4 regions of the Embleya sp. NPDC020886 genome follow, and region 3 is predicted to be linked to each of the others. Evidence: riboswitches for the same ligand, from Rfam matches in the RefSeq annotation. Region 3 holds a riboswitch; each other region holds the start of a gene.

The links. Region 3 has a riboswitch for cobalamin ahead of ACH4U8_RS26920 (cob(I)yrinic acid a,c-diamide adenosyltransferase). Riboswitches for the same ligand answer to the same signal wherever they lie in the genome.
Positions count from the first base shown of each region.
Region 1: another riboswitch for cobalamin. It lies ahead of ACH4U8_RS11105 (CoA-acylating methylmalonate-semialdehyde dehydrogenase); the one in region 3 lies ahead of ACH4U8_RS26920 (cob(I)yrinic acid a,c-diamide adenosyltransferase).
Region 2: another riboswitch for cobalamin. It lies ahead of ACH4U8_RS41500 (ABC transporter substrate-binding protein); the one in region 3 lies ahead of ACH4U8_RS26920 (cob(I)yrinic acid a,c-diamide adenosyltransferase).
Region 4: another riboswitch for cobalamin. It lies ahead of metE (5-methyltetrahydropteroyltriglutamate--homocysteine S-methyltransferase); the one in region 3 lies ahead of ACH4U8_RS26920 (cob(I)yrinic acid a,c-diamide adenosyltransferase).

Region 1 is NZ_JBIRRX010000003.1:12,943-20,228, reverse strand. It holds gene ACH4U8_RS11120 (epoxide hydrolase family protein) at 1-133, shown strand, start outside; gene ACH4U8_RS11115 (hypothetical protein) at 179-700, opposite strand; gene ACH4U8_RS11110 (pyridoxamine 5'-phosphate oxidase family protein) at 1,320-1,760, shown strand; cobalamin riboswitch at 1,780-1,950, shown strand; gene ACH4U8_RS11105 (CoA-acylating methylmalonate-semialdehyde dehydrogenase) at 2,150-3,649, shown strand; gene ACH4U8_RS11100 (acyl-CoA dehydrogenase family protein) at 3,654-4,796, shown strand; gene ACH4U8_RS11095 (enoyl-CoA hydratase/isomerase family protein) at 4,793-5,866, shown strand; gene mmsB (3-hydroxyisobutyrate dehydrogenase) at 5,863-6,804, shown strand; gene ACH4U8_RS11085 (enoyl-CoA hydratase) at 6,801-7,286, shown strand, end outside.
Region 2 is NZ_JBIRRX010000021.1:9,860-17,145, reverse strand. It holds gene ACH4U8_RS41515 (ABC transporter permease) at 1-2,059, shown strand, start outside; gene ACH4U8_RS41510 (hypothetical protein) at 2,140-2,859, shown strand; partial or broken gene ACH4U8_RS41505 (DUF2975 domain-containing protein) at 2,902-3,018, opposite strand; cobalamin riboswitch at 3,160-3,385, shown strand; gene ACH4U8_RS41500 (ABC transporter substrate-binding protein) at 3,493-4,464, shown strand; gene ACH4U8_RS41495 (FecCD family ABC transporter permease) at 4,461-5,543, shown strand; gene ACH4U8_RS41490 (ABC transporter ATP-binding protein) at 5,540-6,355, shown strand; gene ACH4U8_RS41485 ((2Fe-2S) ferredoxin domain-containing protein) at 6,352-7,104, shown strand.
Region 3 is NZ_JBIRRX010000008.1:169,108-176,393, reverse strand. It holds gene ACH4U8_RS26950 (L,D-transpeptidase family protein) at 1-515, opposite strand, end outside; gene ACH4U8_RS26945 (HAD-IA family hydrolase) at 608-1,288, opposite strand; gene ACH4U8_RS26940 (hypothetical protein) at 1,554-1,874, shown strand; gene ACH4U8_RS26935 (phosphotransferase) at 1,930-2,703, shown strand; gene ACH4U8_RS26930 (hypothetical protein) at 2,747-3,619, opposite strand; gene ACH4U8_RS26925 ((2Fe-2S)-binding protein) at 3,963-4,778, opposite strand; gene ACH4U8_RS26920 (cob(I)yrinic acid a,c-diamide adenosyltransferase) at 4,754-5,344, opposite strand; cobalamin riboswitch at 5,405-5,532, opposite strand; gene ACH4U8_RS26915 (Ig-like domain-containing protein) at 5,777-6,514, shown strand; gene ACH4U8_RS26910 (DUF5708 family protein) at 6,641-6,853, opposite strand; gene ACH4U8_RS26905 (ABC transporter ATP-binding protein) at 7,140-7,286, shown strand, end outside.
Region 4 is NZ_JBIRRX010000005.1:443,424-450,709, reverse strand. It holds gene ACH4U8_RS21090 (ABC transporter ATP-binding protein) at 1-711, shown strand, start outside; gene metE (5-methyltetrahydropteroyltriglutamate--homocysteine S-methyltransferase) at 950-3,268, opposite strand; cobalamin riboswitch at 3,444-3,609, opposite strand; gene ACH4U8_RS21080 (LacI family DNA-binding transcriptional regulator) at 4,471-5,472, opposite strand; gene ACH4U8_RS21075 (amidase) at 5,663-7,286, shown strand, end outside.

The sequences.
Region 1 (7,286 bases), on a different contig from region 3:
GCGCATGACGAACGTCGTGCGAGTGACCGAGCCCCCGCGCGGCGGGCACTTCGCGGCGTTCGAGGAGCCCGAGCTGTACGCGGAGGAGCTGCGCGCGTTCTTCCGGCCCTATCGGGCGGCGCTGTCGCGGTAGCCCCGGGCCGGTGTTGCGGTGTCGATGGTGCGCGCCGGGCGGTGTTCAGTGGTGGGCCGTGACGATCGCGCGCTCGCGCGGGCCGGTCCGGGGGTGCAGGTAGCCGATCGTGGCGGCGGTCACGTCCCGGAAGCCGACCAGTTCGGCTTCGTCGGCCAGCGCGAGGGCGGCGAGCCAGGACAGGCCGGGGACCTTCCCGAGGGCCCGGCCGGCCCGGGGCGGATCGTCGGCCACCACCAGGCCGCCGGTGCCGGCCGACGACCAGGCGCGGACCCGTTCCAGGATCGAACGCAGGCCCCGGGTCGGGTGGTTCGGCCGGCAGCCGAGGCCGTCGGCGTAGACGACGATCCGGGCACCGCTCGGCAACGTCCGGTCCAAAACGTCCGCACGCACGACGTCGACGCCTTGGCCGCGGGCCGGGTCGACGGCCTCCGGTGGCACGTCCACGGCGAGCACCCGGTGTCCGGCGCGCGCCAGTTCGGCTTCGACCGGCCCGGTGCCGCGGCCCAGGCTCAGCAGTACCGGGTCGGGGCCTCGGTCCAGTAGGCGGGCCAGCTGGGCGACCATCCAGATCCGGTATTCGGGGTCGTAGGTCGCGGGCGTGCGTAAATCCCCCGCGCGAACGCCGTGTCCACGCTTCGGCCGGCGGCCGGGGCGGCCGCCGGGGGCCGCGCTGCAGCCAACGCGCGGCGATTCGAGGTCGGTCATCGTTTCCTCGTATTCCTGGCAGGCGTCCGGCAGCCGCACGGCGGCCGGACGGGTGGATCAAGTGGGTGGGCCCGGGGGCGGCGGCGGGCGGGGCGCCCGGTGTCGCGTGTGCATCCGTGCCCGGCCGCTCGGCCGCCGACGCGCGCATCGGACGGAGCACGGAAGCACCGGCAGGGCGCACTCCCCCGAAGCGCACGCCCTGCGACCTCGACGTCCCGCGGGGACCGCTGCTCCCCGATCCCCCGCCGGCCGAGGACCTTCGCCGAACCCGACCGGGCCCAACGGCCCTGCTCGACCGCACGGACCGGGAGCAGAGTCGGGGGTGCGGCCGACCCACCGGGTCGGCCCGCACGGAGAGCGCGGTCGAGCCCGGCCGTATTTGCTTCGTGCGCAGCCGAGGTCGGCCCGGCCGCCGCACCCATCGCCCGGGGAAGCGGCCGGACCGGCCCCCGGTCGGGGGCGGGCCAAAGGGTTGGAAATGAGCGAAGACGCCGTGCTGAAACGTCCCCTCGGTCGCCATGAGGCGTTGCGGTTGATGGCCAACGCCCGACTGGGACGCGTCGTGGTGAGCGAGGGCGCGCTGCCGGCCGTGCACCTGGTGGCGTTCGCCGTCGATCGCGAGTGTGTGGTGTTCCGGGCCCCGCTCGACTCCTCGCTCGCGAAGGCCGCGCACGACGCGGTGGTCGCGTTCCAGGCCGACCACGTCGACCGGGCCACCCGCACCGGCTGGACGGGCACCGTGACCGGACACGCCTCCCGGGTCGGCGATCCGCACGTCGTCGCCCACCTGGATCGTCTGCTGCCCGACCTCGACGGCCTCGGCGAGGATCAGGTGTGGATCCGGGTCACCTCGGAACTCGTCACCGGACTCGCCCTCGAACGCCGGCCGTCGGGTCACAGCCGGCACTGGACTTACTAGGACGTCCGACTATATCGTCTTCAACTACAAGGTCCGCGGTGCAGGGAAGTCGGTGTGAATCCGGCATGGTCCCGCCACTGTGACCGGGGAGTGCGCTGCCGCAGCACCAAGCCACTGGCGAAGGCCGGGAAGGCGGGCATCGTGCGTCGATCCGGAAGTCAGGATACCGGCCGCGGGTATATCCGTGTTGTCCACGAGGATGGAGCAAACACGCATGACACCGGTCCGCGCCCTCGCCCCGGATGATCCTGCGAACGTCGAACCCACCAGGTTTTCCTGACCACTTCGACGTCGACCCGCACCGGGCAACCACGCGCACCCGCGCCGACGTTGCGCACCCGGGTCGTGCCCCGACCTCCGGATCGCACCCGACGAGAGACAGGTCGTTCATGGTCCGCGAACTTTCCCATTTCATCGGCGGCAAGCACGTCCCCGGCGCATCCGGCGCGTTCGGCGACGTGTACGACCCCAACACCGGTCGAGTACAGGCACGCGTTCCGCTCGCGGATCGCGCCGACACCCTGGCCGCCATCGCCGACGCCGAGCAGGCCCAACCCGCGTGGGCCGCCTGGAACCCGCAGCGGCGCGCCCGAGTCCTGGCCCGCTTCCTGCAACTGGTCGAACCCGAACGCGAGTCGCTGGCCCGGCTGCTGTCGGCCGAGCACGGCAAGACCATCGCCGACGCCCACGGCGACCTGCAACGCGGCCTGGAGGTCGTGGAGTTCGCCACCGGCATCCCGCACCTGCTCAAGGGCGAGTTCACCGACAACGCGGGCTCCGGCATCGATGTGCACTCGATGCGCCAACCCCTCGGCGTGGTCGCCGGCATCACCCCGTTCAACTTCCCGGCGATGATCCCGCTGTGGAAGATCGCGCCGGCCATCGCCTGCGGCAACGCGTTCGTGCTCAAGCCCTCGGAGCGCGACCCCTCGGTGCCACTGCGCCTGGCCGAACTCTTCGTCGAGGCGGGCCTGCCGCCCGGCGTGCTGAACGTGGTCCACGGCGGCAAGGAGAGCGTCGACACACTCCTGACCGACCCGCGCGTACAGGCCCTGGGCTTCGTCGGCTCGACCGCGATCGCCGAGTACGTCTACACCTCCGCCACCGCGAACGGCAAGCGCGCCCAGTGCTTCGGCGGCGCCAAGAACCACCTGATCGTGATGCCGGACGCGGACCTCGACCAGGTCGTCGAGGCGCTGATCGGTGCCGGCTACGGCTCCGCCGGGGAACGCTGCATGGCCATCTCCGTGGCGGTTCCGGTCGGCGCGGAGACCGCCGACGCGCTGGTGGAAAAGCTCGTCGCCCGGATCGCCACGCTGCGCGTGGGCCCCTCGCACGACCCGGACGCCGACTTCGGCCCGCTGGTCGGCCGGGACGCGCTCGATCGGGTGCACGGCTACCTGGACATCGGCGTCGCCGAGGGCGCCAAGCTGCTCGTGGACGGCCGCGACGTGCGCGTACCCGGCCACGAGGACGGCTACTTCGTCGGCGCGTCGCTGTTCGACCACGTGACGACCTCGATGCGGGTGTACCGCGAGGAGATCTTCGGCCCGGTGTTGTCCGTGGTCCGCGCGGCCTCCTACGAAGACGCGCTGCGGCTGCCGAGCGAGCACGAGTACGGCAACGGCGTGGCCATCTTCACCCGGGACGGCGACACCGCCCGCGACTTCGGCCGCCGGGTGAACACCGGCATGGTCGGCGTCAACGTGCCCATCCCGGTGCCGGTGGCCTATCACACCTTCGGTGGCTGGAAACGATCCGGATTCGGCGACCTCAACCAGCACGGGCCCGACTCGATCCGCTTCTACACCCGGACCAAGACGATCACCTCGCGCTGGCCCTCGACCGCGCGCGAGAGCGCGAACTTCGACATCCCCACGATGGACTGACCCGGTGACCACGCTCACCGACGACCAGCTCGCGATCGTCGAAACCACCCGGGACTTCGCCCGCGAACACCTCGCCCCGAACGCGATCGAATGGGATCGCACCAGCCACTTCCCCGTCGACGTCCTGCGCAAGGGCGCCGACCTCGGCCTCGGCGGCATCACCGTCCGCGAGGACGCGGGCGGTTCGGGGCTCGATCGGCTCGACTCCGCGCTGATCCACGAGGCGCTGGCGGGCGGTTGCCCGACCATCGCCGCCTACTACTCGATCCACAACATGGTCGCCGCGACCATCGACCGGCACGGTACGCCGGAGCAGCGCGCCCGCTGGCTCCCGGGGCTGTGCTCGATGCGCGATCTGGCCGGCTACTGCCTGACCGAGCCGGGAGCCGGCTCCGACGCCGCCGCGCTGCGCACCCGCGCCACCCGCGACGGCGACGACTATCTCCTGCACGGCGTCAAGCAGTTCATCTCCGGCGCCGGCTCCGCCGCGGTGTACCTGGTGATGGCGCGCACCGGCGCCGACGGCGCCGACGGCATCTCCGCGTTCGTCGTGCAGGGCGACGCCGACGGGCTGTCCTTCGGGCCCAACGAACGCAAGATGGGCTGGCACGCCCAGCCCACCCGCCAGGTGATCCTGGACGGCGTGCGGGTGCCCGCAGGCCACCGGCTCGGCGCCGAGGGCGACGGGTTCAAGATCGCGATGGGCGCCCTCGACGGCGGCCGGATCGGCATCGCCGCCTGCTCGTTGGGTGGCGCGCAAGCCGCGCTGGATGCCGCCGTGCGCCATCTCACCGACCGCGAGGCGTTCGGCTCGGCGCTCATCGACGCGCAGGCCCTGCGCTTCCAACTCGCGGACATGGCCACCGAACTGGAGGCCGCCCGCACCCTGGTGTGGCACGCCGCCTCCTCGCTCGACGAGGGCGACCCCAGGGCCTCGCAACTGTGCGCGATGGCCAAGCGGTTCGCCACCGACACCGCCTTCTCGGTGGCCGACCGGGCACTGCAACTGCACGGCGGATACGGCTACCTCGCCGACTACGGCATCGAGAAGATCGTTCGCGATCTGCGGGTGCACCGCATTCTCGAAGGAACCAACGAGATCATGCGCGTGATCGTCGCGCGCGGACTGATCGGAGCGGCCCGATGACCCCGACCACGGACCAGGATCCGGTACTGACCCACCGGCAGGCGGCACTGGGCCGGATCGTGCTGAACCGGCCCAGGGCGCTGAACGCGCTCACCCACGACATGGTGTCGCGGATCGACGCCGCGCTGACCGCGTGGGAACACGACGACGACGTACGGCTGGTGGCGATCACCGGCGCGGGCGAGCGCGGGCTGTGCGCGGGCGGCGACATCCGCGCCATCCACGCCGACGCCGTCTCCGGCGGCACCGCGAGTCTGGACTTCTGGCGCGACGAGTACCGGCTCAACGCCCGCATCGCCCGCTACCCCAAGACCTACGTCGCCGTCATGGACGGCATCGTGATGGGCGGCGGGGTCGGCATCTCCGCGCACGGCGGCCTGCGCATCGTCACCGAACGCTCGACCGTCGCCATGCCCGAGACCGGCATCGGATTCGTCCCCGACGTCGGCGGCACCCACCTGCTCGCCCGCGCCCCGGGCGAGTCGGGCACCCACCTGGCGCTGACCGGCTCCGCCATCGGCCCCGGCGACGCCATCACCTGCGGCCTCGCCGACCACTTCGTGCCCTCGCATCGGCTGGACGCGATGCTCGACGCGCTGGCCACCGGCGAACCGGCCGACGTCCTCGCGCGCTTCGCCGAACCGGCCCCCACCGGCGAACTCGCCGAGCGGCGCGCCTGGATCGACGCGTGCTACGCGGGCGACAGTGTCGAGGAGATCCTCGATCGCCTGGACCACAGCGGGGATCCGGCGGCCGGGCAGGCCGCCGAGCAGATCCGCGCCAAGTCGCCCACCGCGCTCAAGGTGACCCTGGCGAGCCTGCGCCGGGCCCGCGAACTCGGTTCGCTGGAGGCCGTGTTGGCGCAGGAGTACCGGGTGTCGAGCGCGGCGCTGCGGACGCCCGACCTCGCCGAGGGCATCCGCGCCCAGGTGATCGACAAGGATCGCGCCCCGCGCTGGTCGCCCCCGACGCTCGACGCCGTGCGGCCCGAGGACGTGGCCCGATTCTTCCGCGCACCGGCCGAGGGCGCCTCGGGTCCGGAATTCACGACCGCGGAGGCCGGCCGATGACCACCCGCGTCGCCTTCATCGGACTGGGCAACATGGGCGGCCCGATGGCCGCCAACCTGGTCGCCGCCGGACACGTCGTCACCGGCTTCGACCTGGCCCCGCAGGCCCTGGAGCCGGCCCGGGACCACGGTGTGCGGATCGCCGCGTCACCCGCGGCGGCGGTCGCCGACGCGGACGTGGTGATCACCATGTTGCCCAGCGGCACCCACGTCCTGGACTGTTACCGGGGCCCGAACGCGCTGCCGGCCGCCGCGCCGGCCGACGCGGTGTTCGTCGACTGTTCCACGATCGACGTCGCCGACGCGCACGCCGCGCACGCCGCGGTGCGCGAATCCGGTCGCCGCGCCCTGGACGCGCCGGTCTCCGGTGGTGTGGTCGGCGCGGTCGCCGGCACGCTCACCTTCATGGTCGGCGCCGACGACGCGGACTTCGCCGCGATCGAGCCGCTGCTGACCGCGATGGGCCGGCGGGTCGTGCACTGCGGGCCGCCCGGCGCCGGACAGGCCGCGAAGATCTGCAACAACATGATCCTGGGCGCCACGATGATCGCGGTGAGCGAGGCGTTCGTCCTGGGCGAGCACCTCGGACTCTCGCACCAGGCGCTGTTCGACGTCGCCTCGGCCGCCTCCGGGCAGTGCTGGGCACTGACCACGAACTGCCCGGTACCCGGGCCGGTTCCGGCGAGTCCGGCCAACCACGACTACCGGCCCGGGTTCGCCGGCGCGCTGATGGCCAAGGACCTGCGGCTGGCCGCCAACGCGATCCGCGCCGGCGGCGTGGCGGCCGAACTGGGCCTGCACGCGGCCGAGATGTACGCGGCCTTCGCCGAGAACGGCGGCGCCGACCGCGACTTCTCCGCCGTCGTCCACGCCATTCGGGAGCAGACCGCCACCGGCGCCACCGCCACCGCCACCGCCGAAGGGAACGACCCCGCATGACCGAGTACGAGACGATCCTGGTCGAGCGGCACGAGCGCACGGCGCTGATCACGCTCAACCGTCCCAAGGCACTCAACGCCCTCAACCTGCGGGTGATGGCCGAGGTGGTCGACGCCGCGACCACCCTCGACCGCGACCCCGACGTCGGCGCGCTGGTGATCACCGGGTCCGCGAAGGCGTTCGCCGCGGGTGCCGACATCAAGGAGATGCAACCCAACGACTATCTCGACGTCTACCTCTCCGACTGGTTCTCCGCGTGGGACCGACTCGGCGACGTCCGCAAGCCCACCATCGCGGCGGTCTCCGGCTACGCGCTGGGCGGCGGGTGCGAACTCGCGATGTTGTGCGACATCCTGCTCGCCGCCGACACCGCCGTCTTCGGCCAGCCCGAGATCAAGCTCGGCGTCATCCCCGGCATCGGCGGCTCGCAACGACTGACCCGCGCGATCGGCAAGGCCAAGGCGATGGACCTGTGTCTGACC
Region 2 (7,286 bases), on a different contig from region 3:
CGCGAGTTCGTCGCGGCGGGCTCACCTGAGGCTCGGTGATCGGGTCCGGATCGTCGCGGTGCCCGGCGGCTTCGAGGCGGTGATCGTGGGCATCGCGACGTTTCGCGCCCTCGATCCCGGATATCCCGCGGTCTTCCTGGACACCGACGCCGCCCGCTCCCGGCTCCTGGGTGTGCCGGACGTGCTGACCTCGGTACGGGTGGACGCGGCGGCCGGTGTCGCCGACACCGAATTGGCCCGGCGCGTGAGCGACGCCCTGGGCGCGAGCGCGAGCGCGCAGGTGCGCACTCGGGCCCAATTCGCCGCCGCGGAGGCGGACGAGGCGGGTGCCGGTGTCGAGTTTGTACGTACGGCGATGCTCGGCTTCGCGGGCGTCTCGCTGCTGGTGGCCGGCTTTCTGATCGTCAACACGCTCTCCATGCTTGTCGCCCGCCGCACCCGAGAGCTGGGGCTGCTGCGAGCGCTGGGCGCCAGCCGTGGCCAGGTCCGTCGCTCGGTCCTGGTCGAGGCGCTGCTGCTCGCCGCGATCGGCTCGACCCTGGGCCTGGCCACGGGTATCGGCCTGGCCGCGCTGGTGCGTGAGGCGATCGGCGGCGCGGGCGTGGGCCCGGCCGACGCCCCGTTGGCGATCACCGCCCGCACGCCGATCGCGGCCTACCTGGTCGGCGTACTGGGCACCCTGCTCGCCGCCGCCGTGCCCGCCGCCCGGGCGAGCCGGGTCGCGCCGATGGCGGCGCTGCGCGAGGCGGCGGGTCCCGCGACCACCCGTCCCGCCCGGCGGCGCACCGTGATCGGCGCGGGGATCGGCGCGGCCGGCGTCCTGGCGGCCCTGGTCGGCGGGGCGCTCGCGATCGTGGGGGTCGTACTGAGCCTGGTGGCCGTGATCGTGCTCGGCCCGCTGCTGGTGCGCACGGTGATCCCGGTGCTCGCGCGGCTCACCGGCCGGCGCGGCGCCGGCATCGATCGACTCGGGCGGGAGAACCTGGTGCGGGACCCCCGACGTACCTCGGCCACCGCGGTGGTCGCCGCGTCCGCGAGTGCGTCAATGGATGCCCGGATCGATCGCACCCTCGGGTCCGACATCACGGTTCAGAGCAGCAAGGGCGACGCCCCGCTGACCGCGGAGGTGGTCGAGGCCGTCCGCCGGGCGCCGGGTGTGGGCCGGGTGATCCGGCTGCGCGAGGCCCGGGTCGAGGTGGTAACCGACGGCGGATCCCGAAACGCGTGGGTACAGGGCGCCGATCCGGACCTGCCCGCGGTCCTGCGGCAGCGGTCGCCGACCGGCGTGCTGCTGCCGGCGCCGCCTCCGGGCACGATCAGCCTGGGCGCCGGATACGCGGCCGGCCTGCGGCTGTCCGTCGGCAGCCCGGTGCGTCTGCGCGGCCCCGCCGGCGCCGAGGCCACCGTGACGGTCGGTGCGCTGCGGGCGCCGGACCCGGCGGGTCGGTCGATCGGCCGTCGGGACGCACCGCTGACCGACCTGGACACGCCGGCCCGGATCGCGCCGGGCGCGCAGGAGGCGATGATCTTCGTCGACGCCGCGCCGGGCACCGAGCGAGCCGCGCTGAAGGCGAGCCTGGCCCGGGCCCTGGCACCGTTCCCCCAGGCCGCGGCCCGCGACCGGGAGGAGTACAAGAACGTGATCCGGGCCGGAATCGACGGGGTGCTCGACCTGGTCTACGCGCTGCTCGGGTTGGCGATCCTGATCGCCGCCCTGGGCGTGGTCAACACGCTCACCCTCTCGGTGCTCGAACGCACCCGGGAGATGGGCCTGTTGCGGGCGATCGGCACCTCGCGCGGGCAGATCCGGCGCATGGTCCGGGCCGAATCGGTGGCACTGTCGGCGTACGGCACGCTCCTGGGACTGCTGCTGGGCGTCGGCTGGGGAGTGACCGCCCGGCGCGGACTGGCCGATCAGGGCCTGGAGGTGCTCGCCGTCCCGTGGTCGACGCTCGCCGTGATCGCAGCCGGATCCGCAGTGGTGGGTGTGCTCGCGGCGCTGCTCCCCGCACGCCGGGCGGCACGGATCCCGGTCCTCACCGCGATCGGGGCACAGTAGTGCGACGCCGAGTCCGGTCCGCCGCCGCACTCGTGCCCACGAGCTCGTGCTCGCCGACTCCGATCAGGACGGGAACTCCCATGTGGCCCAAGCGTTCACCATCTTTCGCCGGCCGCGCACTCGGTCGCCCGGTGCGCCTGTGCGTGCTCACCGGCCTCCTGCTGGGCGGATCCGCGTGTGCCGAACCGGACTCGCCGTCTCAGGCAACCACCCGCCGGGCGCAGTACACCATCGACGCGCCGCTCACCCGGCTCGTGATCGTCGGCGGAGCGGGTCGGGTGCAGGTGGTTCAGGGCGGGCCCGGGTCGGTGCGGGTCACCGAGATCAAGCATTTCGGCACCGCGGAACCCGCAACCGAACACATGTCGGCCGAGGGCACGCTCACGCTGCGGCACACCGTGAGCGGCAGCGCGCAGGTCTCCTACGAGGTGAGCGTGCCGCCGGGGCTCGCGGTCCGGGTCGGCACCACCTCGGGGCAGGTCACGCTGACCGGCCTGTCCGGCGATCTGGACGCGCGGACGGCACAAGGCGGCATCCGCGGCGAGCGGTTGACCACGCGTACGGTCGTCGCCCGGGCCGACCGGGACGCGGTGGACCTGTCCTTCGCCGCGCCGCCCGATCGAGTCGACGCCGAAGGCGACAACGCCCGGGTCCGGCTGCCGGCCGGCACCGCCTACGCGACGGACGCGAGCAGCGAGCACGGCTCGGTCAAGGTCGACGTGGCCCGGGATCCGGCCGCACCGCACCGGGTGCGGGTGCATGCCACGTCCGGCGAGGCGGACATCCTCCACACGCGGTAGCGCCGCCCCGTGCGGCTCCGGCCGATGCGCCGGATGGGGGAGTATCACCTCCTCCGACTCGGCCCGCATCCGGGCCGCTTGGACGTCGCGCGCGACGGCCTGGGCAAGCAGCATCCGCAGCACGAGCCCGACGAGCGCAACCCCCAGGACGGCCATGCCCCGTAGGCGACCTCCGCCGCAGGGACCCACCTTCGGATCCATCCGCGTCTCCACCCGTTGTTCCACCCGTGGGTCCAGGCGCGGAGAGGGTTGCCGGTCCCGAGAGGACCCGGCCGGCGTCGGTGGGCGTGAGCGCCGACGAGGCACGACGAGCGGTTTGGTAGCCTATCGCCGCCGTGGTGTACGGGAAGCCGGTCGAATGCCGGCGCGGCCCTCGCCACTGTAGCCGCGGAGTCCTGCGGCCCTCGCCGACCGCTCCCACAGCGGTCGGGGTCACTGGGTGGATCGGGAACGAGCCAACCGGGAAGGCCGGCTGCGGAACGTCGATGCGGAAGCCAGGAGACCGGCCACGGCGCGACATGTTCCACGAGGGTTGGAGAACACATGCCCCGCGCTGCCCTGCGCCCGTTTCGATTCGAACGTTTCATACCTCCGGCGCGCGCCCCGCGTTCCACGCGCTCCGGACTCGCTGCCGTGGCGATCCTGCTCGTCGGCGCGCTCGGCGCGTGCACGGGTGCCCCCGAGGCCGACAAGCCCGCCGCGGCGGCCGGGAGCAGCCACTCGACGCCGGTGAGCGTGAGCAGGTGCGGCGTCACCACCACCGTGACGTCACCGCCGGCCCGGTTGGTCACCCTCAACCAGGGCGCCACCGAAGTCGCCCTGGCTCTCGATCTACAGACCCGGATGGCCGGGACGGCGTACCTCGACGACGCGGTCCCGGCGCGATGGAAGGCGGCCTACGACACCGTCCCGGTGCTCTCCGAGAAGTACCCGTCCAAGGAGAAACTCCTCGCGGCGCGCCCGGATTTCCTCTACGCCTCCTACTCCAGCGCCTTCACCGACAAGGTGGCGGGCACGCGGGACGAACTGGGTTCCCAGGGCATCACCACCTACCTGTCGCCGTTGGGGTGCGCCGACAGCAAGCAGCAGGCGTCGGCGTCCTTCCAGACGGTGTGGGACGAACTGGGCGATGTCGCCGAGGTGTTCGGTGTCGCACCGCGCGCCGCCGCCATCCGGGATGCGCAGAAGCGGCAACTTGCCGAAGTCACGGCCAAGTCGGCGGGCAAGGGCCTGAACGTGCTCTGGTACGACTCGGGTACCAAGACCCCGTACGTCGGCGCGGGCCACGGCGGACCCCAGCTCGTGCTCGACGCCGTCGGCGCCCGCAACGTCTTCGACACGCTGGCCGGTGGCTGGAAGACCACGAGTTGGGAGCAGGTGGTCGCGGCGGACCCGGACGCCATCGTGCTCGCGGACGCCGGTTGGGACACCGCACAGTCCAAGATCGACTATCTCGAACACGACCCCGTGCTGAACAAGCTCAAAGCAGTGCAGCGCCGTGCGTACGTGGTCGTGCCGTTCTCCGAGTCGACCCCCGGCGTGCTGCTCGCCGACGGTGCCGTCCGGGTCTCGGCCGGCCTGGGCAACCTGACCCCGCGTCCGTGACGGATCGTCCCGCCGCACGGCTCGCGGGCGCGAGCCGTGCGGCGGTGGCCCTGGCCGTCGCCGCCGTACTGCTGTTGTCCACCGTGCTGCTCGGCCTCGCCGTGGGATCGGTCCACGAGCCGCCGCACGTCGTGGCCGACGTGGTGCTGCGCCGACTCGGTCTCGGTGGCTCCGACGTCACGGCGCTGGACGACCGGATCATCTGGCAACTGCGGCTGCCGCGCGTCCTGGGGGCCGCCGCGACGGGCGCGGGACTCGCGGTGTGCGGCGCGGTGTTGCAGACCCTGACCGGCAACGACCTGGCCGACCCCTACCTGCTCGGGATCTCCAACGGCGCCGCCGTCGGCGCGGTCACCGTGATCGTCCTCGGTGTCGGAGTCTCCGGCACCGCGGTGATCGGCGCGCTCCCGGCCGCCGCCTTCGTCGGTGCCCTGCTCGCCGTCCTGGTCGTGCTGACCCTCGCCGGTGCGCACAGCCGGACCCTGCCGGCCTCGCGGACCGTGCTGGCCGGCATCGCGGTGGGGCAGTTGTGCGGCGCGTACACCTCGTTCGTCGTGCTCGTCCTCGGCGACCGCAACGCCGTCCGCGGCGTCATGGAGTGGACGCTGGGCTCGGTGGCCGGGGTGCGGTGGAACACGGCCGTCTTCCTGGTCGTGGTGGCCGTCCTCGGCACGGTGGCGATGGTCGCGGCCGCCCGGGACCTCGACGCGTTCGCGTTCGGCGAGACCGCGGCCCGTTCCGTCGGTGTGCACGTCGAACGCACCCGCTGGGCCCTGATCGCCGCGGCGGCGCTGGTGACCGCATGTCTGGTCGCCAATACCGGCGTCATCGGGTTCGTGGGTCTGGTCGTGCCGCACGTCGTCCGCCTGGTGTGCGGCCCGCGCCATGCCCTCCTGCTGCCCATGTCCGCGCTCGTGGGCGCGTCGCTGCTCGTGGGCAGCGACATCGTGGCGCGCTCGGTGCTCCCGGAGCAGGAGATCCCCGTCGGCGTCGTCACCGCCGGGCTCGGAGCGCCGTTCTTCGCATGGTTGTTGTGGCGCCAGGCGGCCGGCAGGTCGGCCGGGGGGAGTCGGCCGTGATCGTCGTGAACCCGGCGGCGCCGGCCGCCGAAAACGTCGGCGTGCGCGTCGACGGCGCCACGTTGTTGACGGACGTGACGGTCGGCTTCGCCCTCGGTCGGGTGACGGGCCTGCTCGGGCCGAACGGCGCCGGCAAGACGACGCTGCTGCGGGCCCTGGCCGGGCTGCGCCGGCCGCAGACGGGCCGAGTCCTCCTCGACGGCGACGACCTGTACAGCCTCACGGCCCGCCGACGCGCGCGCCGGGTGGCCTTCATGGAACAGCAGGCCGACACCGCGCTGCCGCTGACGGCCCGCCAGGTCATCGACCTGGGGCGCACGCCGCACCGCGGCCGGTGGCCCGTGCTGCCCGGCCTCGCGACCGCACACGAGCAGGCCGTGCTCGCCGAGGCCGCCGCAGCCACCGATGTCGGCGCGCTGCTCGACAGGACCTGGTCGTCCCTGTCCGGCGGCGAGCGCCAGCGCGTGCAACTCGCGCGCGCCCTGGTCCAGGAACCGGAGGTGCTCCTGCTCGACGAGCCCACCAACCACCTCGACCTGCGCTACCAACTCGGCTTCCTCGACACCGTGCGCGGGCTCGGTATCACCACCGTCGCGGCTCTGCACGACCTCGAACTCGCCGCCGCCTACTGCGACGACGTCGCCGTGCTGCTCGAAGGCCGGCTGGTGGCCCATGGGCCCGTCGCCGAGGTGCTCACCTCCGCCACGATCGCGCGCGTCTACGGCGTCGACGCGACCGTGGAGCGGCACCCCTTGCACCACCGACCACACATCCGATGGAACGGCTTGCTTTCCGAGGGGATCGAGTCATGAGCCAAGACCGTGCGGGACCCTCCGCAGGGCCTGCTTCGGGCCGTACGACGGTCCTGGTCGGCATGTCCGGCACGGAGGTCGATCGCCGGGCCGAGCTGTGCACGGCCGCCGTGTCGTGGCACGCCACGACGGCGTTCCTGCAACTGGGTGAGCCGTCCCTGTCGGCCGAGCTGACCAGGCTGGCCGACGCGGGCGCGGAGACCGTCGTCCTGATCGGGGTCCGCCTCGGCGCATCCGGTCCGGGCCACTCCTGGCTGCGGCGGATCGCGGCCTACTGGTGGCGCGAGCGCGCCGGCCATCGCCCCGTGCTGCTCGTCGCCGCCCGGCTCGTCGACTCGGCGGATGGCGTGGCCGATGCCGTGGCCTCCGCCGAACGGATCACCGGCGAGGAACCCGGTCTCACCTCTCCGGTCTGGGAGGAGGTCACCGGCCACCGACACCAGGTGATGGTGTGCCGCGGGCCGCGCTGCACGGCCAAGGGCGCGGACGACACCCAGCGTTCGCTGATACGGCAACTCAGGGAGCACGGGCTCGGCGACGACGATGTCCTCGTCACGCAGACGGGGTGCCAGTTCCCCTGCAACCAGGCTCCGCTGGTCAGCGTGCAGCCCGACGACGTCTGGTACGGGCACGTGGACCCGGTGGCGATCACCGCGATCGTGACCGACCATCTCATCGGCGGCCGGCCGATCACGACGCATCGCCTCCCACGGCGCAGGAAGGAGCCGGCAAACCGGCCGGAAGACTGACCCGTCCGCCCGGTGACACGGATGCCCCGACGGCCGACGGAGTCGCTCGTGCCCGCCCCCTCCGCGCGGCGCTGCCACAGCGGAGGCGTGGGCGGAGGCGGCGCGGGAGGCGACGTCGTGCCGTCGGGGACACCCGGCAGCGAGCGGGTGGTTGCGCACGCAGCGATCGGATCGCCGAAGGC
Region 3 (7,286 bases):
GTCGACACGTGGTCGCGGCTCTTGAAGTTGATGCTGAACGCGCCCTCACGGGTGGGCGTCTCGGCCGAGCCGAAGCGCACGGCCGTGGAGTACTGGGTCTGGCCGTCGATCACCCAGGTGAGCCGGTCGGTGCGCTTGTCGATGCAGATCGCCCGGCCGGTCAGGCACCGCTCGTCCAGCCCGGCCTGTGCGGCCGGCGGCTTGGGCGAGGCGGGCTTGGTGGTCGGCGGCTTGCTCGTCGGCGGCTTGCTCGTCGCGGTGGTGGCCGGCTTGCTCGTGCCGGGCTTGGCGGAGCTGGGCGCGGCGCTGGTGGGCGCGCCGGTCGTGGGCGCGGCGGAGGTCGGCGGCGCGGTGCTCTCGGGCGCCGGCGTCACCGGTGCGGACGAGGAGGTGGCGGGCAGCGGCGACTGCGCACCGGCTTTGGCGTTCGAGTCACTCGACGAACCGGAGTTGCAGGCCGACAAGGCCAGGATCGCGGTCACGGTGACCGCGAGGGATATACGAGTCTTCTTCATCGAGTGGTGCCTCTCCGACCCAAACCCAAATGTGGATGTTCCCCGAGTCGTGCACCCTTGTAGACGCCAATGGGACCCGAGAGGTTGCGTTCCTAGTTTGACCCATTCGTGTGAATGTTCAGCCGGACATGTCCCGCCGTGACCAGTTCGGGATCGACCGGACGCAGATCCGAAGCCCACGCGTCCAGCGCGGCGCCGATCTCGCCCTCGGCCAGGGCCGCGCCGATGCCCAGACACCGCATGCCGGCCGCCTCCGCGGCCCGCACACCGCTCTCCGCGTCCTCCACGACCAGGCAACGATCCGGCCGCACGCCCAGCAGTTCGGCCGCGCGCAGGTAGCCCTCGGGTGCCGGTTTGCCCTCGCGGACGTCCTCCGCGGTGACCATGTACACCGGTTCGGGCAGTTCCGCCGCACGCAGTCGGCCGCGGGCCACCCGGCGGGTGCCGGACGTGACGATGGCCCAGCGCGCCGCGGGCAGCGCGGCGAGCAGACCGACCGCGCCGGGCATCGGGCGGATGCCGGTGAAGTCCCGCTCCTCGCGCTCGACGATCCAGGCCGCCTCGACCTCGGCGTCCAGGGTGGGGGCGACCACGCGGACCAGGTCGATGTCCCGCCGCCCGTAGGAGGCCGCGACGGCCACGTCCGGGTCGACGCCGCGGTCGCGCGCCCAGGCGCGCAGGATGCGTTCGATCAGGGGATGGGAGTCCACCAGCACGCCGTCGAGATCGAACAGGATCGCGTCGCAGTCGAGCGTGGTGCCGTCGTTCGCCATGCGGCCAGGCTGTCAGGAGCGGCGGGGCGGCGTCGAGGGCTTCGGTCGGGTGATCACCGCGCCTGGAACGACACTTGGAACGACACCTGGAACGACACCCTGAAGGGCGCCTTGAGGCGTCACCCACACGGCTCAGCCGTTGATCAGAAGCGATCATCTCCGGACCTGGGACGACGGGCCCGTTGCCTAACCGTCACGTTTGCGCCGACCCCAACCGGCTAGGGGCTCACTACGGCCCGGACACGCTCACCCCCAGGCGGACGTCATGTACTTGGTTCTCGCCCTGCTTGCACTGATTGTGATGTTCCTGCTGATACCCGGGCTGGCCTGGCTGGAGGACCACATGTTGGGGCCCCAGGCCCTGCCGAATCCGACACCCGTACCGCCGACCACACGACCGGCGGTCGAACCCGCCACCGCGACCGCCGCCGTGCTGCCCACCGTCGCGCTGCCCGCCGTGCCTCGACCGACCGGGCACACCGTGCGATCGGGACGGGCCCGGCACGCCCGCCGCCCCGATTCGCCGATCGCCTACCGGCACCACATCGGTCGCCGACGCCCGCCCCGAGCCCCGGTCCTTCGTTGACCACAGGCGCACCGTCCCGGAGGCGACCCTGAGCGAGCCCCCCGCGCCGCCGCCGGTGCGTATCGAATCCGTACCGCCCGAACTGGGCTCCCCGCTGGGCGCCGCGCCGCTGTCCGCGCACTCCGACGTCTGGCATGTGCGCGGCAGCGGCGCCGACGCGGTGCTCAAACTCGCGACGCCGGACGGTACGGCGTCCGCCAATCCGCGCTACTGGGCCCGTGAGGTCGAGGCGTACGAGAGCGGCTTCGCGCCCACCGTGTACGCCGCCTTCGGGCTGACCGCGCCCCGGGCGTTGCGGGCCGACCGGCGACCGGACGGGTCGGTGGCGCTGTGGCTCGACTACGTGCGAGGGCGGTCCGGGACCACGTGGGACCTGCCCCGATGGATCGATTTCGCCCGCCGACTCGGCGCCGCGCAGGCCGCGCCGCGCCCGGACGCACCGCTCTGGTTGTTCGAACCCCCGTCCCCGGTCGGACCGCTGGCGGAACGCGCCGCCGAACTGCCGTACGTACCGTGCCACCTGGATCTGCGTCCGGTGAATCTGATCGCGCGGGAGGAGGACTTCGTGCTGTTGGACTGGTCGCATGTGGGCTACGGGCTGCCGGGCGAGGACCTGACCGGGTTGATCCTGGCCCACGCGGCCGAGCCGGAGTCGGCCTCGGAGCTCAATGCCGCGTTGCCGGCCGAGTACGCGCGGGGCGCGGGGCGGTCGGAGGCGGACGTACGGGTCGCGATCGCCGCGACGGCGCCCGCGAGGTACGGGCCCGGCGCGGACGAGGCGACCCGACGGGTGTTGCGGATGTGGACGCGGGAGGCGGCGGCCGGCTGAGCGCCCGGGAGCCGGGTGCCGGCGGGTCGTCGCGCCCTCGTCCCTATCGGCGCGACCTGCGGAGCGCCCAGATCAGGACCAGGACGGTCGTCGCCGCGGCGATGGCGGCGGGGATCGGACGGCTGCGGACCTCCGCCGCGCCGGCCAGGCTCGCGTGCCGGAGCGGGTCGGGGGTGTGGTCGAAGAGCTGGTTGCCGGCCGCGTGGCCGACCTCGACGGTGCGGTCCTTGGCGTGGCCGACCCGGTTTCCCGCCACCTCGCGGGCCCGGGCGGCGCCGTGGCCGGCGGCTTCCTTGACCTGCTCGGCGCGGTGGCCGGCGGCCTCTTTGACCTGTTCGGCGCGGTGGCCGGCGGCTTCCTTGGCCTGTTCGGCCCGGCGCTCGACGGCCTCCTTGGCCTGTTCGGCCCGGTGGCCGGCGGCCTCCTTGACCTGCTCGGCCCGGCGCTCGACGGCCTCCTTGGCCTGTTCGGCGCGATGTCCGGCGGTCTCCTTGGCCTGTTCGGCGCGGTGCACGGCGGCCTCCTTGGCCTGCGCGGTCCTGTGTCGGGTGGTCTCCTTGGCCTGGTCGGCCCGGTCGCGGACCGCGTCCTCGGCCGACTCGGCCCGGTCGGCCACGGCGGCCGCGATCCGTTGCGCCCGGCGCCGGGTGCGCGGCGCGGCGCGGTCGATCCGCTCGGCCGCCTCGCCGACCTTGCGGTGGATCGCCTCGGGCGGCTCGGCCTGGGTCAACTCCTCCACGGCGTGGTCCACTTGCTCCTGTTTGTGGCCGGGGGTGCGCTCCTGCCGGGGAAGCTCGGACGGCACGCGGGGTTCGACGACGGAATCGGCGGGCGGTGGCACGGTCGGGTCGACGGCGATCTCGTCGGGCTCGCGCGACGCGGACCTGCCGCCGGGCTCTCGGCCTGGGGTACTCATCGGTGCGTACTCCTCTTCACGGTCTCGATGTCCTCGCGTCATCGCCGAGGACCGCGCGCCCTGCGTCTGCCCGGCGAACGGCCGGTCATTCGTCCTCGGCGGCCCTTCGACGGCCGGGGCCGTCTCCCCGATCCTGCCGGGGGCGCAGACCCGGCAGGACCGAGGACACGGTCCCGGCGTTCGGTGCGTCGATGCCGGAATCGGTGTCTCCGGGACGAGGCTAGGAAAGTCCGCGCCGCAGATCCGGGAATGTCACCCGGATGCGCGGCGGCGTGTCCGATGGATCACCCGCTCGGCCGGATCCGGAGCGCGTCCCGGGGGCCGAGCGGGCGATCGTACGCGGTCAGTGTGCGCCGTCACGCCCGCGCGCCGACGACCCGATCCGGACCCGGGTCGGTTGCGGCGGCTTGTCATGGAAGACGCAGTCGCCGCACGTACCGCCGCCGGGAATCCGGTAGTACAGGCAGCACGTGGTGCGCCGGAACGCGCCCAGGGCGCCGTGCAGCCCACTCCCTCGCAGCAGGCCCGTGGCCAACAGACCGTCGGCGAACGACCGGGTCGTCGTCACGAGCTCCGGCTCGTCCGGCGCCGGGTGCCGGTGCAGCACCCGGGCCGCACCCACCAGCGCCGACGCGGCGTTGCCGGCCAGCAGGCGCTCCGCGATCGGCACCACCGCCCGAGTGGCCCGGGCCAGCGGCACCAGGTGCGCGGTCATCACCGCGGCGTACACCCGGTCGATCCCGGCCCGGTTTGCGAGCACCGGCGTCGGGATCGGATCCGGCGCCCACAGTTCGATCGCACCGCTCGCCGGGAAGCGCCAGTGCGTCCGGACCGGGTCCAGGTCCGGCACGACCCGACCGAGCACCGCCGCGCCGAGCGCCACCGACCACAACCGCGAGGCCACGCCCAGGTACAGGATCGACGCGGCGACCCGCGGCTCGTCGGTGCGCAACCGGCCCCGCACGTACTCCACCCGGGCCGCCCACGCGTCGGGCGCGGCGCGGTCGTACAACTCGACCAACGGCCGAAAGCCCGCGCCGTCGGCGATCGCTCCGGTCCGCAGCACGAAGTAGGGCCCCACCTCGGCGACTCGGGCCATCGCGTCGCCGACCCCGGGCCGTGCCGCCGAACCGCTCAGCGGTTGTCGCCCGGACGCCACAGCAGATCACCCGCGCCACCCGCGTCGGCCCGTCGGGCGAGCACGAACAGCAGGTCGGACAGCCGGTTGAGGTAGCGCGCGGTGAGCGGGTTCACCGTCGCGGACCCACCCGCCGCCGGTTCGTCCGCCTCGATCAGCGCCCAGGTCGAACGTTCGGCGCGCCGGGCCGCGGTGCGGGCCACGTGCAGCAGGGCCGCGGCAGGGCTGCCGCCGGGCAGGACGAACGAGCGCAGCGTGGGGAGTTCCGCGTTGAACGCGTCGCAGTGCTCCTCCAGCCGGGCCACGTCGGCCTCGGTGATCCGCAGCCGGGTGTCGCCTTCGGCGATCGGCGCGCACAGGTCCGCGCCGACGTCGAACAGGTCGTGTTGCAGTTGGGCCAACACCGCACGGGTCTGCGGCTCCGGGTCGCCGAGCGCGAGCACGACCCCGATCGCCGCGTTGGTCTCGTCCGTGTCGGCGTAGGCCGCCAACCTCGGATCGGTCTTGCACGTCCGGGAGTTGTCGCCCAGCGCGGTGGTACCGGCATCGCCGGTACGGGTGTAGATCCGGCTCAGTACCAAGGACATGGCGGCAGCACCGGCCTCTCTCGGGGAAATCCGCCCCGGTTGGTGAGGTGGCGACGACGTGAGTCTCCTGGCTCTCGGCTCTTCGCTCCTCCCGGCCTTCCCACCCCGTCGCGGGGTCGTGGCCGGTGTGGGAGTCGCTCCCCGATCACAGTGGCGGGACCGCGTCGGATTCACACCGACTTCCTCGTACCGCCGTCGCATAGCGCCTCCCACCATGACACGCGCGCCGGGCCGGGTCCACTGTCGGGCCCGGTCGGTCCACGCTTGTGGGTGAAGCTCGCCGCCGCTCCGCGTGCCGCGTCGCGAACCGGTGGGCACTGCGCACAGGATCGGGGTTCGAGAGCGGCTCCCTCGGCCGGCATCGGATCCGGCGGGCGCCGGCCGACCCATCCCAGATCCGGCCGTGTCCGGACCAGAGTGCCGGAGGATTGTGTGGCCACGGTTTCCGGAACACCCGAACCGGCCGTCCGGATGCGTCGAGTCGGTGTGGTGCTCGTGTGTTGCGCGGTGTTGTTCGGTGTGGGCGCCGGGTGCCCCGCCGTTGCCGTGGTGCCCATCCCGTCGCTGCCGCCCGTGGTCGCCGGCCCGGCCGGCGACTCCGCTCCGGGCTCGCGTGTCGACCGGGTACGGCCGAACGGCGGGTTCGGAGCGCCGATGCCGGCCGCGCCGCGGGCCGTCACGGATCGGGTCGGCACTCGCGCCGGGCAGTCGGTGGACGTCCCGGTGCTGGCCGGCGACACCGGTGAGGGGCTGGCCCTGGTGTCGCACACCAATCCCGAGCACGGTCTGGTCCTCGACGTCGAGGGCGCTCCGGACGAGGGCACGACGGAGGCCGTGTTGCGCTACACGCCGGGGCCGGGCTTCGCCGGGCGCGACGGCTTCCACTACACGATCGTCGACCGGCTCGGCCGCCAGGCCACCGCGACCGTGCGGATCGACGTGGCGGCCGATCCGGGAGCGGCGGAACGGGCGGTCGAGCCGAGGACGGGCCGGCTCGGCGTGCATCGCGGCGTCGACGAACTGCGGGCGCCGGCGGCCGTGACGCGGCAGGGCGGGCACGATTCGGGCGGCGGACTGTTGCTGTCGGCCTTCCTGGGCTCGGCGTTGCTCGGCGCGGGCATCCTGGGTTGGGTGGCGCACCGTCGGCCGGGGCGGCGGCAGGTGCGCTGAACGGGTGGTGATCGGCGGGCCGATTGCCGGGCCGGTCACCGAACCGATCACTGAAGCGATCGGGAAGCGACCGGGAAGCAGTCGGGACCCGATCACCGGGCCGTTCGCCGCGCTCGGCGCACCCGGTCAGGGCTTTCGGGCCTCCCGGGCCTCCCCGGCCTCGCGGGTCAACCGGTAGAGCCCGTACAGCACTTCGGCGATGCCGACGATCAGCAGCACGACGCCGATCTTCCCGAGCGCGATCACGGGTGTGTCGACGTCGTCCGCGAACAGCTTCAGGGCCGCGCCCACCAGCGCGCTCGCCAGGCCGGCCGTCAACGAACCGCGTGCCTTCGTCATGTTCTTCCCTCCTCCACTCGACCTGCGGACATGCCTACGAGGCTAGGTCCGGGGCCGGGGCCGGCACGCCCTCCGCGAGGACGACCCGGCGTACACACTTCGGCCCAGGCGGGGCCCGATTTCCGGCCCGCGAGCGGCTTCGGCGGACCCGGCCCGCCGGGGGCACAGGTGGGGCCGGCCCCACCCTCGGACGGTGGCCGACCCCATGGGCAGGGGCGATTCGCGCTCCTAGCGTTGGACCCGGTGCCGTACACGGGGTGGCGGCCGGATCGGCGGGAGAATCGACGTGGGCGGGCAACCGACACACGAGTGGTACACGGCGCCGGCCGAGTGGGAGGGCGCCGGCCCGCCGGCCGTCCGGCTCGACGCGGTGCGCAAGGTCCACGGCCGGGGCTCCGCGTCGGTCGCCGCCCTCGACGGGGTCGACATCACG
Region 4 (7,286 bases), on a different contig from region 3:
AACGCGTGCGGCAAGTCCACGCTCCTGCGCGCCCTGTCCCGCCTGCTCACCCCGGCCGCCGGCACGGTGCACCTGGACGGCAAGGCCATCTCGTCCTACCCGGCCAAGGAGGTGGCCCGGCGGATGGGTCTGCTCCCGCAGACCTCGGTCGCCCCCGACGGCATCACCGTGGCCGACCTCGTCGCCCGAGGCCGCTATCCCCACCAGAAGCTCCTGCGCCAGTGGTCGGACGAGGACGAGACGGCCGTGCTGAACGCCCTGGCCGCGACCGGGACCACCGACCTGTCGCCGCGCCCGGTGGACGCGCTGTCGGGGGGCCAGCGCCAACGCGTCTGGGTGGCCATGGTGCTCGCCCAGCAAACCCCGCTCCTGCTCCTGGACGAGCCCACCACGTTCCTCGACATCGCCCACCAGATCGAACTCCTCGAACTCCTGCGCGACCTCAACGAACGTGACGGCCACACCCTCGTCGCGGTCCTGCACGACCTCAACCACGCCTGCCGCTACGCCGACCACATCATCGCCATGCGCGACGGCACGGTCCTCGCCGTCGGGCCACCCCGCGACATCGTGACGCCGGAGCTGGTCGAGGACGTCTTCGGCCTCCCCTGCCAAATCATCGACGACCCCGTCTCGGGCACCCCTCTGGTCATCCCCCTGGGCCGCCGCCGGCGACCACCGGGGCACTCACGACACCCGGAAGCCCCGTAGGAACACCCGGAAGGAACACCCGGAACGCCCCTAAGGACAACGGCCCTTCCAAAACGGGCCGACCCGGCGGCCGACTGCCTTCGATTCCGCGCCGAGGTCCCGGCACCCGGACCGAAGGGTCCGCCGAGCCGAGACCGAACACCGATCCGCCGCTCGCGGCGCCTTGGGTGCGGCCTCGGCCCGGATTGCCGACGGCCGTCGGGGCAGGACCGGGAGGTCCCGCCCCGGCGAGCCTCGGTCAGGAGGGCGGCAGCGTCGTGCGCACCTCCCGGGCCGCCGCGACCAGGTTTTCCAGCGAGGCGCGGACCTCGGGCCAACCGCGGGTCTTGAGGCCGCAGTCCGGGTTGACCCACAGGCGCTCGGCAGGGATGGCGGCCAGGCCCTTGCGCAGCAGGCCCACCACCTCGTCCGTGCCGGGGACGCGCGGGGAGTGGATGTCGTACACGCCGGGTCCGGCCTCGCGCGGGTAGCCGTGGGTGGCCAGTTCTCCGGCGACCTGCATGTGGGAGCGGGCCGCCTCCAGGCTGATCACGTCGGCGTCGAGATCGTCGATGGCCTGCACGATGTCGCCGAACTCGGCGTAGCACATGTGCGTGTGGATCTGGGTCGCCGCGCGTACGCCCGACGTGCTCAGCCGAAACGCCTCGGTGGCCCAGGCCAGGTACGCGGCATGGTCCACGGCCCGCAGCGGCAACGTCTCGCGCAGGGCCGGCTCGTCCACCTGGATGACCGAACTCCCGGCCGCCTCCAGGTCGTCGACTTCGTCTCGAAGCGCGAGCGCGACCTGCCTGGCGGTTTCTCCCAGCGGCTGGTCGTCGCGAACGAACGACCACGCGAGCATGGTTACCGGTCCGGTCAGCATGCCCTTGACCGGGCGGTCGGACAACGACTGGGCGAACGAGGTCCAGCGCACGGTCATCGCTTCCGGGCGGGAGATGTCGCCGGCCAGGATCGGCGGGCGCACGTAGCGGGTGCCGTACGACTGGACCCAACCGTGTCGGGTGGCCACGTAGCCGGCGAGCTGTTCGGCGAAGTACTGGACCATGTCGTTGCGTTCGGCCTCGCCGTGCACCAGGACGTCGATGCCCGCCTTCTCCTGGAAGGCGACGACATCGCGGATCTCGGATTCGATGCGTTCCTCGTAACCGGCACTGTCGATGCGTCCCGCGCGCAGATCGGCGCGGGCGGTGCGCAGTTCGGCGGTCTGCGGGAAGGAGCCGATGGTGGTCGTGGGCAACAACGGCAGGCCCAGGTGGGCGCGTTGGGCCGCGGCTCGCTCGGGATAGGGCTTGCTGCGGCGCGCGTCCGTGTCGGTGACCGCGGCGGCGCGGGCGCGTACGGCGGGGTCGTGGGTGAGCGCGGAGGTCCTGCGGGCGGCCAGGTCGGCCCGGTTGGCGGCGAGGTGGGGCGCGATGGTGTCGGTGCCCCGGCCGAGGCCGCGCGTCAGGGTGACGATCTCGTCGGTCTTCTGCCGGGCGAAGGCGAGCCAGCGGGCGATCTGCGGGTCGACGTCGCGTTCGGCGTCGGCGTCCAGCGGCACGTGCAACAACGAGCAGGAGGCGGCGACGTCGACCCGGTCGGCCAGGCCCAGCAGTATGCCGAGCGTGGTCAGCGACTTGCCGAGATCGTTGATCCATACGTTGCGGCCGTCCACGACACCGGCGACCAGACGTTTCCCGGGCAGCCCGCCGACCGCGGCCAGCGCGTCGAGGTTGGCGGCGGCGGCCCCGGTGAAGTCCAGCGCCAGGCCCTCGATCGGCGCCCGGGCCAGGATCGGCAGCGCCTCGCCGAGGCGGTCGAAGTACGAGGCCACCAACAGCTTGGGCCGGTCGGTGCGGCCGCCGAGATCGCGGTAGACCCGCTTGGCGGCGTTCAGTTCGGCGAAGCTGCGGTCCTGGACCAGGGCGGGCTCGTCGAGCTGCACCCACTCGGCGCCGGCGGCACGCAGGTCGGCGAGCAGCCGGGCGTACACCGGCAACAGCCGGTCCAACAGGGTCAGCGGCTCGAAGTCGGCCGCGACCCCCGGCGCGGGCTTGGCAAGCAGGAGGTAGGTGAGCGGGCCCACCAACACCGGGCGGGCGGTCAGGCCGAGCGCGACGGCCTCCTCGAACTCGGCCACCTGTTTGGCGGAGTTCGCCTCGAAGACGGTGTCCGGCCCGAGTTCGGGCACGAGGTAGTGGTAGTTCGTGTCGAACCACTTGGTCATCTCGAGCGGCGCCACGTCCTGCGTGCCACGCGCCATCGCGAAGTAGCCGTCCAAGGCGTCGACTTCGACGGCGGCGCGGTGACGGGCCGGGATCGCACCCACGGCCACGCTGGTGTCGAGGACGTGGTCGTACAGCGAGAAGTCGCCGGTGGGTACCTCGTGGATGCCCGCCTGGGCGAGGCGTTCCCAGTTGGCGCGGCGCAGTTCGGCCGAGGCGTCCCGAAGCGCCTGCGCATCGATGCGGCCGGCCCAGTAGCCCTCGATGGCCTTCTTCAGCTCCCGATTCGGGCCCTGGCGGGGATAGCCGTACACGGTGGCACGGGCCGCCGCGGCTGCGGACTTGGTGGTCACGGAACTCTCCTTCGCGAGCCTGTCGACAAGATCCCGGGACGGATCGCAGGCACGAAGGGAATGGCAAACCACACGGGTCACGTCGGTGTACTCCCGCACGTGTCCCACCGGTTGTCCGCCGACCCGCCCACGAGGTCACCGAGATCACCGTGCGCATCGGCGGCGCACGGGCAGTGGCAGGTCTTCGGACTCGCGGGCACATCCGCCAAGGGCGGACACCTACTGGCCGTCGCTTCCCGGACCCGAGTCGGGTCCAGTGCTGTTTGACGGCGGTCGTTCCCACTCACCGCTGCGGGGCAGTCCCGGATTCACACCGGGTTCCCTCTTACGACGCGCCTACCCGGATGGCAGGGCGAACCGACTGCGTGCGACAGCTTAGCCGGCCGAGGGCGCCGCGGGGAGCCACCGCACGAGCCGGATGGGGCGACCACGCGCCGAAGACGCGGACAACGGCCGGCGACGCATCGGTGGGGCCGGTGTTCGCGATCCGGTGTCGTGTTCGTTCCGACCGCCGACCGGTGGGGAGGACCCGGCGCGGCGGTGACCCTTCGCCGCGGCGCCGAAGTGCCTGGGCCGGCCGGTTTCCACCACACGGGGAGCCCCACACTCGGGGCTCCCCGCCTGCGGCCGGCACCGGGGCCGGGTCAGGGGACGCACGGGGGAGGGGGAGTGGAGTGGTGAAGGAGGGGTTCAGCGGGAACGGGGTTCCGGCCGCGCCCCATACGGACTGCCGGGTGGCGAGCGGGTCGGGGGCGCCGCAGCCTTGAGCCGGTCCACTGTGTCCTCGAAGGTGGCCTCCTCGACGCCGGCCGCGGCCAGGGCGAGTGCGGACTGCATCGTGTTGGGCGGTTCGGGCGTCGTCGAGCTACCGGTGGCCGGGATGAACTTGCCGCCGCTGCCGTCGCCGGCGAACCGGGAGGCCGGCCGGCGGGCACCGTAATCGGCGGCCGTGGTGGGGACGTTGGTGGCGGGGTGGCGGGGTGGCGGGGTGGCGGGGTGCCGTGGGCTGTGAGCAACCAGGCCGTCATGACCAGGGCGAGCCCGGGGGCTGTCGCCGCAATGCGAGATTTGGCGCCAATACGTGAGATATCAAGGCAAGTCGTAGTGTGCGGGGAGTGACGCGACGCAGCACGTTCCGCAGTCGGCGCCTGCCGGCATCGGCCTTGGGCGGGAAGCACTCGAACGGGCGGCACGCGGTTGGTTCAGTGGCCACCCTGGGTCGAGGCCCGGGTGCGCAGTTTCCATGGGTGGAGGCGGACGGTGTCGGGTGGGGTGCGGTCGGCCAGAATGTCGCACAGGAGTTCGGCGCAGGCCTGCCCATAGTCGGCGGGGCGCAAGTCCACGGCGGTGATCGGCGGGTTGCCGGTGCGGGTGGCGGTGCCGTCGACGCAGGAGGCGACGAGCAGGTCCGCGCCGGGAGTTCGACCGAGGGCGCGGGCGCCGTGCAGGACGCCGGGAGCGGCTCCGTCGGGGCCGCACACCACCGCGTCGATGTCCGGTTCCGCGGTGAGCAGGTCCCTGGCGGCTTCGGCCGCCTGTGCGGGGGTCGCCGCGAACGGGACGGTGCGTACGGTGACCGGGACGCCGTGCGGCGTTCCCCACGCGTCGGCGCTCACTCGCAGGGTTTGGGCCCACGCCGAGTCGCCCCCCGGGGCGAGCAGCGCCGGTCGCCGCGCGCCGCGTTCGCGCAGGTGGTCCAGGACCGCGGCGAGCGAGGCGGCGTTGTCGCACACCACGGCACCGATCGGGGCGCGGCTGGGGCCGAGGTAGCGCTCGCCGGTGACGACCGGGACGCCCGCGTCGAGGAGTTTCGGGACGGCCGGGTCGGAGCCGTCGGGGTCGATGACGAGGAGACCGTCGACTCGGGAGGCGACCCGTCCGGAACTGCCCGTGGGCCCGCCGAGCAGGACGACGTCGAGCCCGTCGTGCTGGGCGCGCTCGACGGCTCCGAAGGCGAGGTCCAGGTAGTAGTCGAGCCGGGTCGCGGTCCGGGGGAGGTAGAGGCCGAGCGCCCCCGCGTCGGCGCGGCGCAGACGGCGGGCGGCGCTGTTGGGGCGGTAGCCGAGCGCGTCCGCCGTCTCGCGGACCCGGGCGCGGGTGGCCTCGGCCACGCGTCCGGAGCCTTGCAGGGCGTCCGAGGCGGTGCTCCGGGACACGCCGGCGGCGCGTGCCACGTCGATCAGGGTCACGATGCGGGCGTTCACAACCACGGAGTCTAGATGTCCGGCCCAGGGTTTGCCGGATCGATCCGGCAGCACCTAGGCTCGCCCTGTGCCGGATCGATCCGGCACGGACGTGGGATGCCGTTCGCCCGCCCGGGTTCGGGGCACGGCTTCGACCCCGCGTACCGGTTTACCGAGGCCGCCGAACCGAACCAGCCAGGAGGCACCCCGCATGACCCGCGGATTCGACGTCGTGGAGACCGGCATCGCCGACCTGCGGGTGGCGCTGGAGAAAGGCCAGACCACGGCGGTCGACCTGCTCGACGCCTATCTCGCGCGGATCGCGGCCTATGACCGGCCCGGCACCGCCACCGCGCTCAACGCGGTCGTCGTGACCAACCCGAACGCCCACGCCGACGCCGCGGCCTCCGACGCCCGCCGGGCGCGTGGCGAGAGCCTCGGCCCGCTGGACGGCATCCCGTACACGGCGAAGGACAGCTACCTCGCGAAGGGACTGACGGCGGCGGCCGGTTCGCCGGCGTTCGAACGCCTGGTCGCCCGGTGCGACGCGTTCGCCATCGAGCGACTGCGGGCCGCCGGGGCCGTGCTCATCGGGCTGACCAACATGCCGCCCATGGCCAACGGCGGCATGCAGCGCGGCGTGTACGGCCGCGCCGAAAGCCCCTACAACGCCGACTGGCTGACCAGCGCCTACGGCTCCGGATCGTCGAACGGATCGGGCACCGCGACGGCGGCGTCCTTCGGCGCGTTCGGCCTCGGGGAGGAGACCTGGTCGTCGGGCCGCGCCCCTGCCTCCAACAACGCGCTGTGCGCCTACACACCCAGCCGCGGCGTCATCTCGGTACGCGGCAACTGGCCGCTCGTACCGACCATGGACGTCGTGGTCCCGCACACCCGCACCATGGCCGACCTCCTCGAACTCCTCGACGTCGTCGTCGCCGACGACCCGCAGACCCGCGGCGACCTGTGGCGTTCCCAGCCGTGGATACCGCTGCCCGCGGCGTCCCGGATACGCCCGCTCTCCTACCCGGCCCTGGCGCCGGCGGATGCGACCGCGGCCCGCGCCACGCTCGCCGGCCGGCGGATCGGCGTGCCCCGCATGTACATCAACGCCGACCCCGACGCCGGGACGAACCCCCGCGGCGGCATCGGCGGCCCGACCGGGCAACGCATCCGGACACGCGCGTCGGTCATCGCCCTGTGGGAGGCCGCGCGCCGCGACCTGGAGGCCGCGGGCGCCGAGGTGGTCGACGTCGACTTCCCCGCCGTGACCAACTACGAGGCCGACCGCCCCGGCGCGCCGTCGCTGCCCACCAGGGGCCTCGTCGACCCCGCGTTCCTCACCGTCGAGATCGAGGACCTTTCGGCGTGGGCGTGGGACGACTTCCTGCGCGCCAACGGCGACCCGACACTGGCCACCCTCGCCGACGTCGACCCGGCCCGGATCTGGCCCAAGCACCCCGACGAACTGCCGGACCGCTACGTCGGGTTCGACGACACCATCGCCGACTACCCGAGGCTGGTGCGCGAGCGCCCGTACGCGTCGTTCACCGACATCCCACACCTCGAAGCGGGCCTGCGCGGCCTCGAGGAGACACGCAGGGTCGATCTCGAGGCGTGGATGGACGAACTGCGCTTGGACGCGGTGGTGTTCCCCGCCGTCGCAGATGTGGGCCCGGCGGACATGGACGTCGAGGAGGCGTCCGCCGACCTCGGTTGGCGCAACGGCGTGTGGGTTGCGAACGGCAACCTGGTGCCCCGGCACCTCGGCATCCCGACCGTCACCGTGCCGATGGGCGCCATGGCGGACATCGGCATGCCCGTGGGGCTGACCT